DNA from 2 places in the Serratia sp. 25CWL12 genome. Region 2 is predicted to be linked to the other one. Evidence: predicted binding sites of a transcription regulator. Region 2 holds the regulator's gene; the other holds the start of a gene.
What was found. Region 2 encodes PhoB, which activates phosphate uptake and scavenging genes when phosphate is short. Its sites were predicted from a motif close to CTGTCATAAAACTGNCNNAT; they were not measured.
Positions count from the first base shown of each region.

Region 1: a site for PhoB is predicted at 4,138-4,157, ahead of glpT (glycerol-3-phosphate transporter). Genes of this name have one in related genera too.

Region 1 covers NZ_CM147698.1:3,849,081-3,857,672, reverse strand. Annotated here, with positions in the region: gene ACX9GV_RS16740 (ester cyclase) at 1-274, shown strand, start outside; gene ACX9GV_RS16735 (LLM class flavin-dependent oxidoreductase) at 348-1,412, shown strand; gene glpQ (glycerophosphodiester phosphodiesterase) at 1,479-2,570, opposite strand; gene glpT (glycerol-3-phosphate transporter) at 2,650-4,002, opposite strand; gene glpA (anaerobic glycerol-3-phosphate dehydrogenase subunit A) at 4,336-5,985, shown strand; gene glpB (glycerol-3-phosphate dehydrogenase subunit GlpB) at 5,975-7,246, shown strand; gene glpC (anaerobic glycerol-3-phosphate dehydrogenase subunit GlpC) at 7,243-8,442, shown strand; gene ACX9GV_RS16705 (DcrB family lipoprotein) at 8,523-8,592, opposite strand, start outside.
Region 2 covers NZ_CM147698.1:3,200,362-3,208,953, reverse strand. Annotated here, with positions in the region: gene licT (BglG family transcription antiterminator LicT) at 1-298, opposite strand, end outside; gene sbcC (exonuclease subunit SbcC) at 471-3,728, opposite strand; gene sbcD (exonuclease subunit SbcD) at 3,725-4,954, opposite strand; gene phoB (phosphate response regulator transcription factor PhoB) at 5,208-5,897, shown strand; gene phoR (phosphate regulon sensor histidine kinase PhoR) at 5,925-7,247, shown strand; gene brnQ (branched-chain amino acid transport system II carrier protein) at 7,731-8,592, shown strand, end outside.

The DNA.
Region 1 (8,592 bases), 650 kb from region 2:
AAAGAAAATCTTTGCGTTTGCACCGGATACTGAAAACCCTATCCATCATGTACGCATTGGTCAGGGTAATTATACTGCAGTCACTGGTGTATGGCGCGGCACGTTCACCAAGCCGATGGTTTTATCGGATGGTACGGTGATTCAGCCAACCGGCAAACGCTTTGAAATAGAAATGGCCACTATCGGTCGCTGGAATGATAAAGGAACAATGGATGAAGAGTGGTTATTTTACGATGACTACACCTTTATGAAGCAGTTAGGTTTGCTCAAATAACTAATGATAATGGGGACTAACCAGTCCCCTGACTTATTGGGTAAAAGAAGAACAAGAGTTGGGTTAATTAATCATGCATAGCAACAAATCACCTTTCAAAATAGGCATCTCATCGATAGGGGCCCATCTGACTGATCCGATAACCGGTAAAAAATCCACTGAGCAGGAACGGGTTAGGAATTTAATCGAAATGGCCATACAGGCTGAAGTGGTCGGTCTTGATATTTATGCTCTTGGTGAAAGTCATGAGAAGGGTTTTGTTAGTGCGGCACATACCGTGATATTGGGCGCAGCCGCACAGGCGACGAAAAACATCACCCTGATGAGTTCAGTCAGCGTGATCAGTACCCTCGATCCGGTACGCGTGTTTGAAGATTTTGCCACGCTCGATCTGATTTCGAATGGACGATCGGAGATCGTAGTGGGAAGGGGCTCACGTATAGGCGGTTTTGGCTTGCTGGGATATTCCCCCGCCGATTATGAGGCTCTGTTTGATGAAAAACTCGAATTGCTGATAGCAATTAATCAAGCAAGTGAACAGCAACAGCCCATCAACTGGCAGGGAAAATTTCGCCCACCGTTGGTGAATGCGCAGATCTACCCGCAGCCAATGAATGGGAAATTGAAAATATGGCATGCGGTGGGTGGCCATAGTGACAGCGCGCTGAGTGCTGCAAATAAGGGATTGCCGATGATGATAACGACTTTGGCAGGGAGTGCTCACAACTTTAAAATGGCGATCGATGCTTATCGGCAAGCAGCAGTGGTAGCTGGCCATTCGATGCAGGTGATGCCCATCACGACCACGAGTTGGTTCCATACTGCGCAGAGTGATGAACAGGCGGTCGAGGAGTTCTACCCTTATTTCAATGGAATGATGAAAGAATTACGTGCTGATTCGACATCTATTGATTTCCTGCGTCATTCGCTGGCTATTGATAATGCCATGATGATCGGTTCGGCCGAAACTATTCTCGCCAAGATGAAATATCAGTATCAGCTCTACCGGCAGCAACAGTTCTTGGCTCACGTTGATACGGGAGCGCTGCCGTTCGCTCTGGTAAAAAATAATATCGACGTGCTAGCTACTGTCATTGCTCCCCAATTTCGAGCATTTATAGCCCATGAATCGGCATAAGCTGAAGTGACGTTATGGGGAGTATTTTCTGGAAGCCCCACCCGAGTGGATGGGGCTTGGTTGGGTTTACTGGTGTAACTGGTGTTGTTGCAGGAACTTCACGGCTTTATCCGGGAAGTCGGTAAAGACACCATCAACCCCCGCATCGATATAGAAAATTTTCAACATATCGTTGAAATCCTTGGCATAAGGAGGAACCTGCCCTGGATCAGAACGGAAGGTGTAAGGGTGGACCTGCAAGCCTTGCTGTTTAGCCTCTTTCGCCAAGGTGGTCAGCTCAATGTGGCCTGGCGTTGAAGTGCTCTTCACAATCATGGGATACCATGGCCCAATACCATCGGCATATTTAGCCAGTTTGGCGGCACCGCCTGGTTTCAGCATCCAGTCATAGCTGTAGGGGGTCAGGCTACCATCTGGGTGGATCTCCATAGTTTCGATCACCTTCTGATCATCAGTATTGGTGATCAACTGAACCAGTTTGATGTCCATGTTCATGGCAGGTAGCAGCTCTTTTTTCACCCGTTGCAAGTCTGGGGCATCAAAGCTCTGCAAGTAGACCTTATCGCTTTTCTTGGTGTAACCGTAGGATTTCAGCACTTCCAATACAGCTTTGGAGATATCCTTCCCTTCAGTTTTGTGGAACCAAGGGGCTTTGGTTTCTATATAGATGCCCACATTTTTGCCGGTAGAGTGATTCATACCTTGAATCATCTCAATTTCATCTTGCAGCGTATGGATGCGGAAATCGGACTTCCACATCGGGAATCGATTAGGGAACTTCTGCTGCTGAACGCCATCTTTGACCAAAAATTCTTCGGTAAACTTCAGGCTCTGAATCTCTGCTAGCGTAAAGTCGAGGGCATAATAACGCCCATCTTTACGGTGACGGTCAGGGAATTTTTTCGCGACATCGGTGACCCGATCCAGGTAGTGGTCGTGCAGGACAATCAGCTTATCATCCTTGGTCATGACCACATCTTGTTCCAGATAATCCGCTCCCATGGCATAAGCCATCGATTTTGCCGGTAGCGTATGTTCCGGTAGATAACCGCTGGCACCTCGGTGAGCAATGACCACTTTCTCTGCGGCTTGGACCGCCGTAGCCATTGAGGTGACAAGCAGCATCCCTGTTAGCAGGGCTTTAACTTGAGTCCGCATTTCATTGTACTCCTTATTGATTGCTGTCAGAGGAAGGAAAAAGGCCGCGAAGCGGCCTTTAAATCATGCAAATATGTTGTTAATGGCGTTTGGCGGCCAGTTCTGCCTTGTGTTTGTTCTCACTGAACATGGTCAGCAGTAACAGCAATACCGCCCCCACACTACCACCGATCAACACCATAAAACCGCCATTCCAGCCGAAGGCGTCCACGGTGTAGCCCACAACCGCACTGGCTATCACTGACCCCCCCAGATAACCGAACAGACCGGTGAAGCCCGCCGCAGTACCTGCGGCTTTTTTCGGTGCCAGCTCGAGGGCGTGCAGGCCGATCAACATCACTGGGCCGTAGATCAGGAAGCCGATGGCGATCATACAAGCCATATCGATGCCCGGGTTGCCCACCGGGTTCAACCAGTAAATAACGGTGGCAATAGTGACCAGGATCATAAAGAACACCCCGGTGGCACCACGGTTACCTTTAAACACCTTGTCCGACATCCAGCCACACAGCAGGGTGCCTGGAATACCGGCGTATTCGTAGAGGAAGTAGGCCCAGGATGATTTATCCAGTGTGAAGTGTTTCACTTCTTTCAGGTAGGTTGGCGACCAGTCAAGAATGCCATAACGCAGTAAATAGACAAACACGTTGGCGAAGGCGATGTACCACAACAACTTGTTAGGCAAGACATACTGCATGAAGATTTGCTTGGCAGTGAGTTCTTCTTCCGCTTTATCGCTGTAGTCGGTTGGATAGTCGTTTTTGTACTCTTCAATGGGCGGCAAACCACAAGATTGTGGCGTATCACGCATTAAGGCAAAGGCGACCAGTGCGACCAGGATCGCGGCAAACGCAGGCATATACAGTGCAGCACGCCAGTCATTGAACCAGGCCATACCGAGCAGGAACAGCAATGGTGGCAAGCCCCCGCCCACGTTATGGGCACAGTTCCATATCGAAACGATACCGCCACGCTCTTTCTGTGACCACCAGTGCACCATGGTACGACCACAAGGCGGCCAGCCCATACCTTGGAACCAACCACACAGAAACAGTAGCACGAACATGATAGCAATGCTGGAGGTAGCCCAAGGCACAAAACCCATAAATAACATCACAGCGGCGGAGAGGATCAACCCGGCAGGCAGGAAAACCCGAGGGTTTGAACGGTCAGATACCGAGCCCATAATAAATTTGGAGAAACCATAGGCGATGGAAATACCTGACAGCGCAAAGCCGAGATCACCACGACTGAACCCTTGCTCGACCAGATACGGCATCGCTAGGGTGAAGTTTTTACGCACCAGATAGTAGGCGGCGTAACCAAAGAAAATCCCCATAAAAATTTGCCAGCGCAGCTTACGGTAGAGCGGATCTACCTTATCGAGTGGCACACGGGAAATGTGTGCGGCTGGTTTAAATATACTCAGCATGAGCGCCTCCGATGGCTTTATCAGTTATTACATCAGCAGGAAACGGATCTCCTGGAGATGATTGAGCGGATAGTGTTCTATAACGAGCATCATCCTAGTGAAAACTGGCATTTTTCTCTGTGATGTGGCGCGCATTTGTTACATATTTATGACGATTAATGTTTTTTTGAGTGATTTATTAGCGTTTTCAGTGTGACCAAGGGGTGATTAGCGTGATTTGAATCACTATTGTGGTTTTTTATTTTCGTTTTTTGCTCGTTATTGCTCCTTATCAAACAAATTCTCCTGGGGTTATGCCTAAATAGCCCTATGACCATAGAATTAGGGGGCGTGATGAGTAACAACTCACCAGTGACTGAAACGGAAGTGATCATCATTGGCGGCGGGGCTACCGGCGCGGGGATTGCTCGTGACTGCGCGCGACGGGGATTGCGCTGTATTTTATTGGAACGGCATGACATTGCTACCGGGGCTACAGGGCGTAACCATGGGTTGTTACACAGTGGGGCTCGTTATGCTGTGACCGACAGTGAATCGGCCCGTGAATGCATTGAAGAGAATCGCATCCTTAAGCGTATTGCCCATCACTGTATTGAACCGACTAATGGCCTGTTTATTACCTTGCCACAGGATTCACTGGCGTATCAGCAGCAATTTATCTCGGCTTGCCACCAGGCCGGGATTGAGGCTGAAGCGATTGATCCCCAATTGGCCCGCCACCTCGAACCCGCAGCAAATCCTGACTTGATTGGCGCGGTACGCGTGCCGGATGGCACGGTGGATCCTTTCCGTTTGACGGCCGCCAATATGCTCGATGCCCGTGAGCATGGCGCACAGATCCTGACTTATCACCAAGTGACGGGGTTGTTGCGTGAAGCTGATCGTGTGACCGGCGTGCGCGTTTTCGACCATCAATTAGCGCGCCATTATGATATCCATGCGCCGGTGGTGGTGAATGCTGCTGGCATCTGGGGGCAGCAAATTGCCGAGTATGCCGACCTGCGTGTCCGTATGTTCCCTGCCAAGGGGGCATTGCTGATCTTGGGGCATCGCATTAACAACATGGTGATTAACCGCTGCCGAAAACCCGCCGATGCCGACATTCTGGTGCCAGGGGATACCATCTCGCTGATTGGTACCACCTCGACGCATATTGATTATGACCAGATTGACAATATGGTGGTCACGCCGCAGGAAGTGGACCTGTTGATCCGTGAAGGTTCGCTATTGGCACCTGAATTGGCACAAACCCGTATTCTGCGTGCTTACGCTGGCGTGCGGCCATTGGTTGCTTGTGATGATGATCCTTCTGGGCGCAGCGTCAGCCGAGGCATTGTGCTGCTCGACCACGCAGTGCGCGATGGGTTGGAGGGGTTTATCACCATTACTGGCGGTAAACTGATGACTTACCGACTGATGGCGCAGTGGGTAACGGATAAGGTGTGCGCCAAACTGGGGGTCGATACGCCTTGTACTACCGCCACAGAGGCGTTACCGGGTTCTCGTCAGTCGGCAGAAGAGACAGTGCGTAGTGTGGTTTCTCTTCCGGCCAGTATCCGTGGTTCGGCGGTCTATCGTCATGGTGATCTCGCCAGCCTGGTGCCGTCCGGCAATCGGCTGGATAACAGCCTGGTGTGTGAGTGTGAAGCAGTCACCGCCGGGGAAGTTCGCTATGCCGTGAACTCGCTGACGGTGAATAACCTGGTCGATTTACGCCGGCGTACCCGTGTCGGCATGGGCACCTGCCAAGGGGAACTGTGTGCCTGTCGCGCTGCGGGTTTACTGACGCGTTTTAAGGTGACAACCCCGCAGCAATCTATTGAACAACTTTCCCATTTCCTCAATGAGCGCTGGAAAGGTGTACGCCCGATTGCCTGGGGCGATGCCCTGCGGGAAAGTGAATTCACCAGTTGGGTTTATCAAGGTTTATGTGGTTTGGATGCGCCTGGCGAGTGCCAACAGGAGGCGGATGATGCAATTTGATGTGGTGGTGATTGGCGGAGGATTAGCCGGGTTGAGCTGTGCGATTCGCTTGGCGGAATCTGGCAAGCGTTGTGCCGTGGTCAGTAGTGGCCAGAGTGCGCTCTACTTCTCTTCCGGCTCTCTCGATCTCTTGGCGCAATTGCCTGATGGTACGGCAGTCAGTTCCCCTCTCGCCGCATTGCCTGCACTGCAGCAACAGGCACCGCAGCATCCTTACAGTCTGTTAGGGGCTACTCAGGTTGCGACCTTAGCGCGGGAGGCGGAGGAGTTGCTGCAACGTTGTGGGGTTGCCATGCAAGGGAGCTGTGAGTGGAACCATTTGCGTGTTACGCCACTGGGCACGCGCCGGGCGACTTGGTTGAGTCCGCAGGCGATCCCGGTATCTGCGTGGGGGGGAAATTTGCCTTGGCAGCATATTGCAGTGCTGGGTATTGAGGGTTTTCTCGATTTCCAACCGCAGATGGCCGCCAGTTCGCTGATTGAAGAACAAAAGGTGATCGCTGAGGCGGCATTTTTGCATTTACCTCTTTTAGATCGTTTGCGTAATAACCCGAGTGAATTTCGCGCGGCGAACATTGCCCGTGTACTGGATCTGCCAGAGCACTTGGCGGCCTTGGCGGAAGAGGTGAAGCGACAGGCGGGTGAGGCTGAGGCTATTTTCTTGCCAGCCTGCCTGGGGCTGGAGAGTGACCAGCCGTTACTCGCATTACGCCAAGCAGTGGGCAGGCCGGTTTTCCTTCTGCCAACCTTACCGCCTTCGGTGTTGGGGATGCGTTTGTACCAGGCATTGCGCCAACGCTTGCAACAACTGGGTGGTGTCTTTATGCCGGGAGATACCGTGTTGCGGGCCAGTATTGACCAGCAGCGCATTAGCGGATTGTATACCCGCAATCACACGGATATTCCGTTGCGCGCGCAGCAGGTGGTATTGGCGAGTGGCAGCTTCTTCAGCAACGGTTTGGTCGCTGATTTAGCCGGTATCCGTGAGCCGGTGTTCGGGCTGGATGTCTTCAGCAAAGCCGAGCGGGCCGACTGGAGTCACCCGGATTTTTTCGCGGCGCAGCCTTACCTGCAGTTTGGGGTAAAAACCGATGCCAATTTGCGAGCCCTTAAGCAGGGGGAAGCGATCACTAATCTGTATGCCATTGGTGCCGTGGCCGGTGGTTATGATCCGTTACAGCAAGGTTGTGGTGCTGGGGTTTCGTTGATTAGTGCCCTGCATGTGGCGCAGCAGATTATAGAGGGGCACAACGTAAAATGAGCCAGTCAAAAGACATGAGTTTTGAGAGCTGCATCAAATGTACGGTTTGTACCACCTACTGCCCGGTAGCCAAGGTTAATCCTCTCTATCCAGGGCCGAAACAGGCTGGGCCAGACGGTGAGCGTTTACGGTTGAAAGACCCAGCGCTTTACGATGAGGCGCTCAAATATTGCACCAACTGCAAGCGATGCGAAGTGGCCTGTCCTTCCGATGTGAAAATCGGTGACATTATCCAACGTGCTCGCGCCAATTTCAGCCAGAGTAAACCGACACTGCGTGATGCCATTCTCAGCCATACGGACATTATGGGCTCGTTATCAACCCCGTTTGCGCCGATTGTTAACGCCACCACTGGCCTGAAACCGGTACGCAAACTGTTGGATAAAGCGCTGAAGATTGACCATCGGCGTGAGCTGCCAAAATATTCGTTTGGTACTTTCCGCCGTTGGTACCGCCAGCAGGCGCAACAGCAGCAGCGTTATACCGAACAAGTGGCCTTTTTCCATGGCTGTTTTGTCAATTATAACCATCCCCAGTTGGGTAAAGATCTGATCAAGGTGTTTAACGCCATCGATATTGGTGTGCAGCTACTGGAGCGTGAAAAGTGCTGTGGCGTACCACTTATCGCCAATGGCTTTATGGCACAAGCGAAAAAGCAGGCCAAAGTGAATGCCGAATCACTGCATAAAGCGGTGGTGATGCAAGGTATTCCCGTGGTTGCCACCTCCTCTAGCTGTACGTTTACCCTACGTGATGAGTACCCGCATTTACTGGATGTCGACACCTCGGCAGTGCGTGAGCGAGTGGAATTGGCAACTCGATACCTCTACCGTTTGCTTCAGCAAGGTCGGACATTGCCACTCAACCCGATGCCGCTGCGAGTGGCTTACCACACGCCATGTCATATGGAAAAAATGGGCTGGACGGCTTATACGCTAGAACTGTTGCGGCAGATCCCAGGTTTGGAATTGGTCGTGCTGGATTCACAATGTTGTGGCATTGCCGGAACCTACGGTTTCAAGTCGGAGAACTATCAAACGGCGCAAGGTATTGGTGCCTCGTTGTTTCGGCAGATTGAAGCGAGTGGGGTGGATATGGTGATCACGGATTGCGAAACCTGCAAATGGCAGATAGAAATGTCCACCAGCAAGCGTTGTGAACACCCTATTACCTTGTTGGCACAGGCTTTAGCATAGGGTGCAGAAGCTGCACCCTTAATACGATACCCCTAATACCATCCCCGTCGGCACTGATGCTTCGGGGATTGAACCGGGTGTTACTTGCTGAATTTCAGCGTGTTGATAATAAGCTGTGCTTCGTCTTGCGCCTGCTGTGGGTTATCCGCC
Region 2 (8,592 bases):
GGTCAGTCAATGTAATGTAAACAATATTATGCAATTTGCCCGGTAAGCGTTCGCGGGCGAGGGTGATGATTTTATCCGCCGTAGTGATGCAGGTTAATGGGATCTCTGCCAACAGTTCTTTGTAGCGTTCACCGATTTCACCACTATTGAGAGTGAACACCTTTTCGATCAGGCTTTCATCCACCGGATCGCCACTTTTCTTTTTAAAGCCGATGCCACGCCCCATAACGACCGTCTCTTCCTGGCGCTCGTTTAGCGTAATTACCACGTTGTTATTGAGGATCTTGGCGATGTTCATGGCGGTTCCTTGTCTGCTAAAAACAAAAAAACCTGACCCCGGAAGAACTCCCGAAAGTCAGGTTTTGCCTGTATTCACAGTAACAATCCTGTTATTTCAGACATGATAACGATTTTCATTCGTCGCTCAATGCTTTTCACGATGTACTGTCGCAGTGATCACACTATGGCCACTAAGGCGATTCAACACGGTACTGGGCATCTAAACGGCTTAACCCCAATCCATTGATTTTCTTTACCTTAATTTGCACGGGAATGCGCTCTTTCATGGCTTCAATATGACTGATGACACCGATGGTTTTACCCGTGGCGTTAAGGTTGTCTAGCGCATCCAAGGCGGTATCTAATGTTTCTGCATCCAAGGTACCGAAACCTTCATCCAGGAACAGTGAATCGATACTGGTTTTGTGGCTCACCAGGTCTGATAGCGCCAAGGCTAATGCCAGGCTGACCAGAAAGCTTTCCCCACCGGAAAGGGTACGAGTATCACGCAGAGCGTCCGCTTGCCAGGTATCGACAACCTGTAACTCCAGCGTATCCGTCGTTTTACGTTGTAGCAGGTAGCGGCCATGCAAACGGGCAAGCTGGATATTGGCCAGATAAACCAAATGATCAAGGGTCAAGCCTTGGGCGAACTTGCGGAACTTGTCCCCCTCTTTGGAACCAATGAGTTGATTGAGCAAACTCCAGTCGTCATGTTGCTGTTGGCAGTGGGTAATCTGGGTTAACAATGATTGCTGATGAAGACGACGTTCGGCATCGCTGCCCAATTGGTTACGGACCTCCCCTTGACGCTGCTGCAACAGTTTTAACTGTTCCGCTATGCCATTCAACGCAGTAGCCAGTTGCTCGGTACTGGTGAGTCGCTCATCCAAACCACTGGGTTGATTTTGGCGCTGCTGTTCTTGCGTTTGTATCGCCTGAGCCAACAGGGTGGAGGCTTGCAACTGGCGTTGTTGTAACTGTTCTTTATAGTGTTGCAACTGCTGGCGCTGTTCATCACCCAATAAGGCGGCGTTGAATGACGCTTCGTCGGCAAAGTCACTGTTAGCCAATGCGAGCTGCCATTGCTGTTCGGCCTGCTGTAGCCGCGCATGATGTTGTTGCTGCTGCTGTTGTAATGCCAGTTGTTGACCCGCCAGACGATCCCGCAGTACCAGGGCTTGCTGCAACTGTTCTGTGGCTTGCTGGCAGGCATTTTCCACCCGGTTTTGTGCGAGTCTCAGTTGTTCAGTTACCTCGGCCACCGACTGTTCGCCAAACAGCGCGATGCGTTCAGCGGTGAGGTTAGTCAGTTGTTGCTCACTGGTCTGACAATCATGTTGCCACTTGGCTAATTGCTGTTGAGTTTCAGCTTGCTGTTGCGTTAGCCGCTCAAAACGTTCATTCAAGAGTACCGCTTCCTGCTGAGAACCAAAGTGCTGGTTTTGCAGGGTGGTTAATTCCTCTTTGGTTTGTTGTATCGCGCGCGTGATTTGCTCATGTTGTTGCAGTAACTGTTGATTAGCCTGTTCTTCACTGTCGCAAGCGGTTAACCAGGTTGATAACTGCGTGTGGTCTTGCAGTGTAAAATTGCAAGCCAAGGGGGCGCTAATTTGTTGCCCGTTTTTGATCAGTTGTTCCTGTTGCTGTAACCCTTGGTTAACGGCGGTTTGCAGCTGTTGTTGCTGCTGTTTCAGGCTTTCACTTTGCGTGCGCAGTTTGGTGCCCAAGGTATGTAACTCGTCGGTTTTTGCGCGTAATTCAGTGGCTTGTTGTTCCGTCTCGCTCGGTTTCAGCGCCTGGTACTGCTTGATTGCCGGGTGCTGTGTCGAGCCACACAAGGGGCAAGGGGCATCAGTGATCAAACGTGCTCGTTCGGCTTCCAGGCTGACGATACGTTTTTCAAACTCAAGGTTTTTCTCCACCGCCAACAAATGGGCCTTTTGCTGTTGGTACTGTTGGCGAGTCACCTCAAGTTGACGTTCCACCTCCATCAACTGTTGTTGCCGCTGGGTAAACTCCAACTGCTGTTGCTCAAGGTGTTGCTGATTTTGTTGAAACAATACCGCCAGATGGGACAACTGTTGGCGAATAGGCCGCTGCCCATTCAGTTCGGCCTGACGGGCCCGCAGTTTTTCTAACGGTGATTGGGCTTCAAGTGCGGCTTGCTGTGGTAACTGCTGCTCCAGTACCGTATTCAGTGAGGCTTGCTTGTGCTGATATTGTGCCGCCCAGGTGGTGAGTTCGGCTCGTCTTAGGGTCAGTTTTTCCAGCGCTTTTTGTTGCTCCTGACTGAGCTTTTGCTGATCGTCACCTTGTTTTGTTGCCTCGGCCAACTGGTGTCTCAGTTGGGCTATCTGCTGGTCTAATGGCGCTACTTTTTCAACAATCAATGTTTGCTGTTGTTGCTGGTATGCTGTTTGCGTTTGCTTTGCCGCCTGCGCTTGATCGGATTGTTGCTGTAATGGGGTCAAGGCAGTGAGTTGCTGTTGTTGTTGCTGCGCCAATTGTTCGGCTTGTTGTTGCAAAGACCGCGTCTCTTGCTGGCAACGCTGGCGTTCATCAAGCAGTGGGCGTAATTTTTCTGCGGGTTCACTGCGGGCCAACTGCTGTAATTGTGGTTCTGCTTGCTGATAGTCCTGTTTTACCCCAGCGAGTTGTTGCTGGTGGTGTTGCACTTGCTGCGCCGTGGTTTGCCACTGCTGTAGCCAGTTCAACTGATGTTGTAGCCGTTGCGTCTGTTGGTTTAAACCTTGCTCTTCACTATTGAGTTGGATGAGTTGATTTTCCAGCGTCTGGCGTAACTCCTCATTGAGCAGTTCAATGCCGTTAGCTTGCTGATGCAATACATCCAGCTCGATTTTTGCCTGTTTATGTCGTTCAAACACCCGGGCCGACAGTTGCCCATAAATTTCGCTGCCGGTCAGTTCTTCCAGTAACTCGGCACGTTCGTTAGGTTTGGCATTGAGAAATGCGGCGAATTGCCCCTGAGACAACATCATCGATTTGGTGAAACGGCCAAAATCCAGCCCAGTAATGGAGGCAATCAGCTCTTTTTTATCGGAAATTTTATCCGCCAAAATTTTGCCATTTTCTCGTAGCGCCAGTTCGACTTTAGGCGCCTGCAGGCTGCCATCCGGTGAGTTTTTCGCTCGACGTTGGCTCCAGAAGGCACGATAACCGATCCCTTTTACTTCAAACTCCACCTCTGCCAGTGACTCAGCGGTGTGCCGAGTCATCAGTTCATTCTGGCTGGCGCTGACCTCCAGACGCGGCGTCTGGTGATATAACGCCAGGCAGATAGCGTCCAGTAACGTGGTTTTACCCGCACCGGTGGGGCCGGTGATGGCAAACAGACCATTGCTGGCGAAAGGTTCAGCGGTGAAGTCAATTTTCCATTCACCTTGTAGCGAATTGAGGTTTTTCAGCCTTAAGCTCAGGATTTTCATGCGCAGGGCTCCTCAGGATGATGCAAGTCATTCACCACGTGCTGAAACAGTTGGCGCATCTGCTGTTGGCGTGCCTCGTCCAGGTCTGTTTCCAAGGCTAATCGCCGCTGGAACACCTCTTCGACACTCAATTCATTCAAGGTCTCTCTCTCTTGCCGGTCAATCGCCTGTTGCCGTTGCTGTTTACCACGTCGTAATAACACCACTTCAACCGGCAGATCTTCCGCTAACTGTTGAATGCGGCGCTGGATATCACTGAGATAATCCTGCGTAGCAACTTCGATATCCAGCCACACCGGTAATGTCCCCTCATAGTGGGCAAATTGCTGTAATTGCGTCTCGATTTGTGGCAAATCACCCTTGATCAACTGCATCGGCTGGAAAACAGGTACCTCCAGCGGCGTGACTTGCTGTAGTTCACCGGCGGCGAAATCAACCATCAATACGCTCTTGGCGCTACCCAATTCATCAAAACTGAGCGGGATTGGCGAACCGCTGTAACGGATATGCTGGGTTTTAGCGACACATTGCGAACGATGAATATGGCCCAACGCAATGTAGTCGGCGGGGGGGAATAACTGAGCAGGGAAGGCATCCAGCGTACCGATATAAATATCACGCACTGAATCTGAGGTGGTGACCCCCACGGTCGTCAGATGGCCGCTGGCAATAATCGGCAAGGCTAGGCCCAGGGCATCGCGCCGTGCACAGGCCAACTGATAAAGCTCATGGTAATGATTAGCGATAGCTTGTTGTAAAACCTGCTGTTTCTGGTTGCCCGATTCACCGGCCTGGCTGGTGACTAAATCCCGTGGGCGCAAGAAAGGCACCGCACAGAGCACCGCCCCTGGCTGGCCATCACGCTGGTTGAGCACTCGAATTTGTTGATCAACTTCGGCTTGCGCATTGGCAATTACTGTGGTGTTCAGGCAAGAGAGCAGTTCCCGTGATTCATTGAGTGTGGCCACTGAGTCATGATTGCCACCGAGTACCACCAACTGGCAACCGGTGTGTTGTAGTTGCACCACAAAACGGTTATACAGTTCCCGTGCGTAGCTAGGTGGGGAGCCGGTATCAAACAGATCACCGGCAACAATTAGCGCATCGACCTGATGCTGTTGCACCTGCTCAACCAGCCAACACAGAAAAGATTGATGCTCGGCGGCGCGGCTCTTGGTGAAAAAGTACTGGCCTAAATGCCAGTCAGAGGTATGGATCAGGCGCATGAATCTTCCAGGCTGACAACGATGATAGCACCAGAGTATATACCCAAGTTCCGTCAAGATGCAGGCAGGGGGCAAACGCTGAACAAGATGGATGGCGTTTTGTTAAGCAACTCGAAGTATTTTGTCTAGGATTGAAACAATCTCACTGCCAAGCGTCATCCCGAGGCAGTTTTATTCATATAACTGTCATAAAACTGACGCATAATATCCAAGCAGAGTGTAATAGGCCGCTAACACATTGGCAGGATTGACGATGGCAATACGTATACTGGTGGTAGAAGACGAAGCGCCGATCCGTGAAATGGTGTGCTTTGTGTTGGAACAGAATGGTTATCAACCATTGGAAGCTGAGGATTATGACAGCGCCGTAAAGAGCCTGTCTGAGCCGTTTCCTGATCTGGTATTACTGGACTGGATGTTGCCTGGTGGGTCCGGAATACAGTTTATCAAGTATATGAAGCGTGAGGCGATGACACGGGATATTCCGGTGATGATGCTGACCGCACGCGGAGAAGAAGAAGATCGGGTTCGAGGGTTGGAAGTGGGTGCCGATGACTATATCATCAAGCCTTTCTCGCCCAAGGAGCTGGTGGCCCGGATCAAAGCGGTGATGCGCCGTATTTCACCGATGGCCGTAGAGGAATTGATTGAAATGCAGGGGTTAAGCCTGGACCCTTCCTCACATCGAGTGATGGCTGATGAGCTGGCACTGGATATGGGGCCGACCGAGTTCAAGCTGTTGCACTTCTTTATGACCCATCCCGAACGTGTTTACAGCCGCGAGCAGTTGCTGAACAACGTTTGGGGCACTAACGTTTATGTAGAAGACCGTACTGTTGATGTCCATATCCGCCGATTGCGTAAGGCGCTGGAGAGCAGTGGTCATGATAGAATGGTGCAAACTGTTCGCGGTACCGGCTACCGTTTTTCAACGCGCTACTGACAGCCCTGTGCTGGAGAAAACACTATTGTGCTAGAACGCTTATCCTGGAAGAGACTGCTGCTGGAATTGGCCTTTTTTTGCTTCCCTGCTTTATTGCTTGGGTTGATTTTTGGTTATTTGTCTTGGTTGTTATTGGCATCGGTGTTGGTAGCCCTCGCCTGGAATTTCTATAACCAACTGAAACTTTCCCACTGGTTGTGGGTTGATCGTAGTATGACGCCGCCCCCGGGACATGGGAGCTGGGAACCGCTGTTTTATGGTTTGTATAAAATGCAGCAGCGTAACCGCCATCGCCGCCGCGAACTGGCCTTATTGATCAAACGTTTTCGTAGTGGTGCGGAGTCGTTACCCGATGCGGTAGTGATGACCACCGTAGAGGGTAATATCTTTTGGTGTAACGGCCTGGCGCAGCACTTGCTGGGTTTCCGCTGGCCGGAAGATAACGGTCAACATATTCTGAACCTGATACGTTATCCCGAATTTAGTCAATATCTGCAACAGCAGTCGTTCTTCAAACCTCTGACATTGCACTTAAATAACGAGCGCTTTGTTGAGTTCCGCATTATGCCTTATTCCGAAGGGCAATTGTTGATGGTGGCCCGTGATGTCACCCAGAAGCGTCAGTTGGAAGGGGCCCGGCGTAATTTTTTTGCCAATGTCAGCCATGAGTTGCGCACACCGTTAACGGTGTTGCAGGGCTATTTGGAGATGATGAGTGATGAAGCCCTTGAGGGCTCAGTGCGCGATAAAGCATTGAGTACCATGCAAGAACAGACCAAACGCATGGATGGCTTGGTGAAGCAGTTGCTCACGTTGTCACGTATTGAAACTGCGCCAAGTATCGCGATGAATCAAAAGGTGGATATTCCACGTATCCTGGGTGTATTGCAACGAGAGGCGCAATCCCTGAGTGCGGGGAATCACCAGATTAGCTTCCGGGTGAATGAAGATTTGCAGGTATTTGGTAACGAAGATCAACTACACAGTGCCGTATCGAACCTGGTGTATAACGCAGTGAATCACACGCCAAAGGGCACCCATATCGAGATAAGTTGGCAGCAGACGCCACTGGGTGCTCAGTTCCAGGTCAGTGATAATGGTCCAGGGATCGCTGCAGAACATATTCCGCGTTTGACCGAACGTTTCTACCGCGTTGATAAATCACGTTCACAGCAGACCGGCGGCAGTGGTTTGGGGTTGGCCATTGTTAAACATGCTCTGAGTCATCATGATTCACGCTTGGAGATTTTGAGTGACCCGGGCATAGGTACGCGCTTTATCTTTACGTTGCCGAAACGACTCATTGTGCCAGCCGCATCCATCGACAATAAGGTGAAAATGGGCGAGTAGTACCGCTGCGATTGTGCTATTTCTCCAGATACAGTGGATGAGCCTGAGCCCACCGGTACATTGAAATGCTCAGCTCATCATTTATTCTATTATTGGCAAAAAAAGCACAACTTGCGCGCTTAAGACATCAATAGCGGTTTTTTAATGTACAAGGTGGTCATATTTGTCACATTCCGTGTGTTTTTTGTTTAAAAATTAAACAGATCATATGGTATTTATTACGGATAAATTGAGATTATCGACTGGCTGTAAAACTATTTCTGGTATAAAACTCTGCTTTTTATTGTTCATCTTGCCTTTCAGGGCCATATCCTCTAAATAGCTTCGTCTGCAGATGGCTGATAATCGATAGAAGCTGCTGCAACTTGCATGAAGACGGGTATAAACGTTTAACTAAGTCTGCGTTGTTGGAGTAAACCTCCGCTTACTCTTCATCTTTAAGAATCAATCATTTATTCCATTTAACAGGCAGCGCAATCTCCTATGAGCCATCGCTTAGCGTCAAAAGATATCCTGGCATTAGGTTTTATGACTTTTGCTTTATTCGTCGGGGCAGGAAACATTATCTTCCCACCGATGGTCGGTCTACAGTCCGGTGAACATGTTTGGACTGCAGCAATCGGTTTTCTGGTGACAGCGGTGGGGTTACCGGTAGTCACCGTGATTGCACTGGCTCGTGTTGGCGGGGGGGTTGATACCCTTAGCGCGCCAATAGGGCGTTATGCAGGATTACTGCTGGCGACGGTCTGTTATCTCACCGTGGGGCCTCTGTTCGCTACGCCACGTACGGCGACCGTTTCATTTGAAGTGGGAATGGCTCCGTTGACCGGTGGTGGTGCCCTGCCACTATTTATCTATAGCCTAGTCTATTTTGTGCTGGTGATTGGCATCTCTTTATATCCGGGGCGTTTGCTCGATACTGTTGGCCATATTCTGGCACCGGTGAAAATTGTTGCCCTGGCGATGCTGGGCATCGCTGCGCTGCTCTGGCCTGCGGGGGCACCTATCCCAGCGGTTGAGGCTTATCAGAGTGTGCCGTTCTCTTCTGGCTTTATAAATGGCTACCTGACCATGGATACCTTGGGGGCGATGGTGTTTGGTATTGTCATCGTCAATGCCGCACGTTCCCGTGGGGTAACAGATCGAGGATTGTTGACGCGTTATACCATCCTGGCGGGTCTGATTGCTGGCGTGGGATTGACATTGGTCTATCTGAGTCTGTTCAAGTTGGGGTCCGGTAGTGGTGTTCTGGTGCCAGAGGCCACCAATGGTGCGGTGATTTTGCATGCCTATGTACAAAATACATTCGGTACCATGGGCAGTTTCTTCCTGGCGGCATTGATCT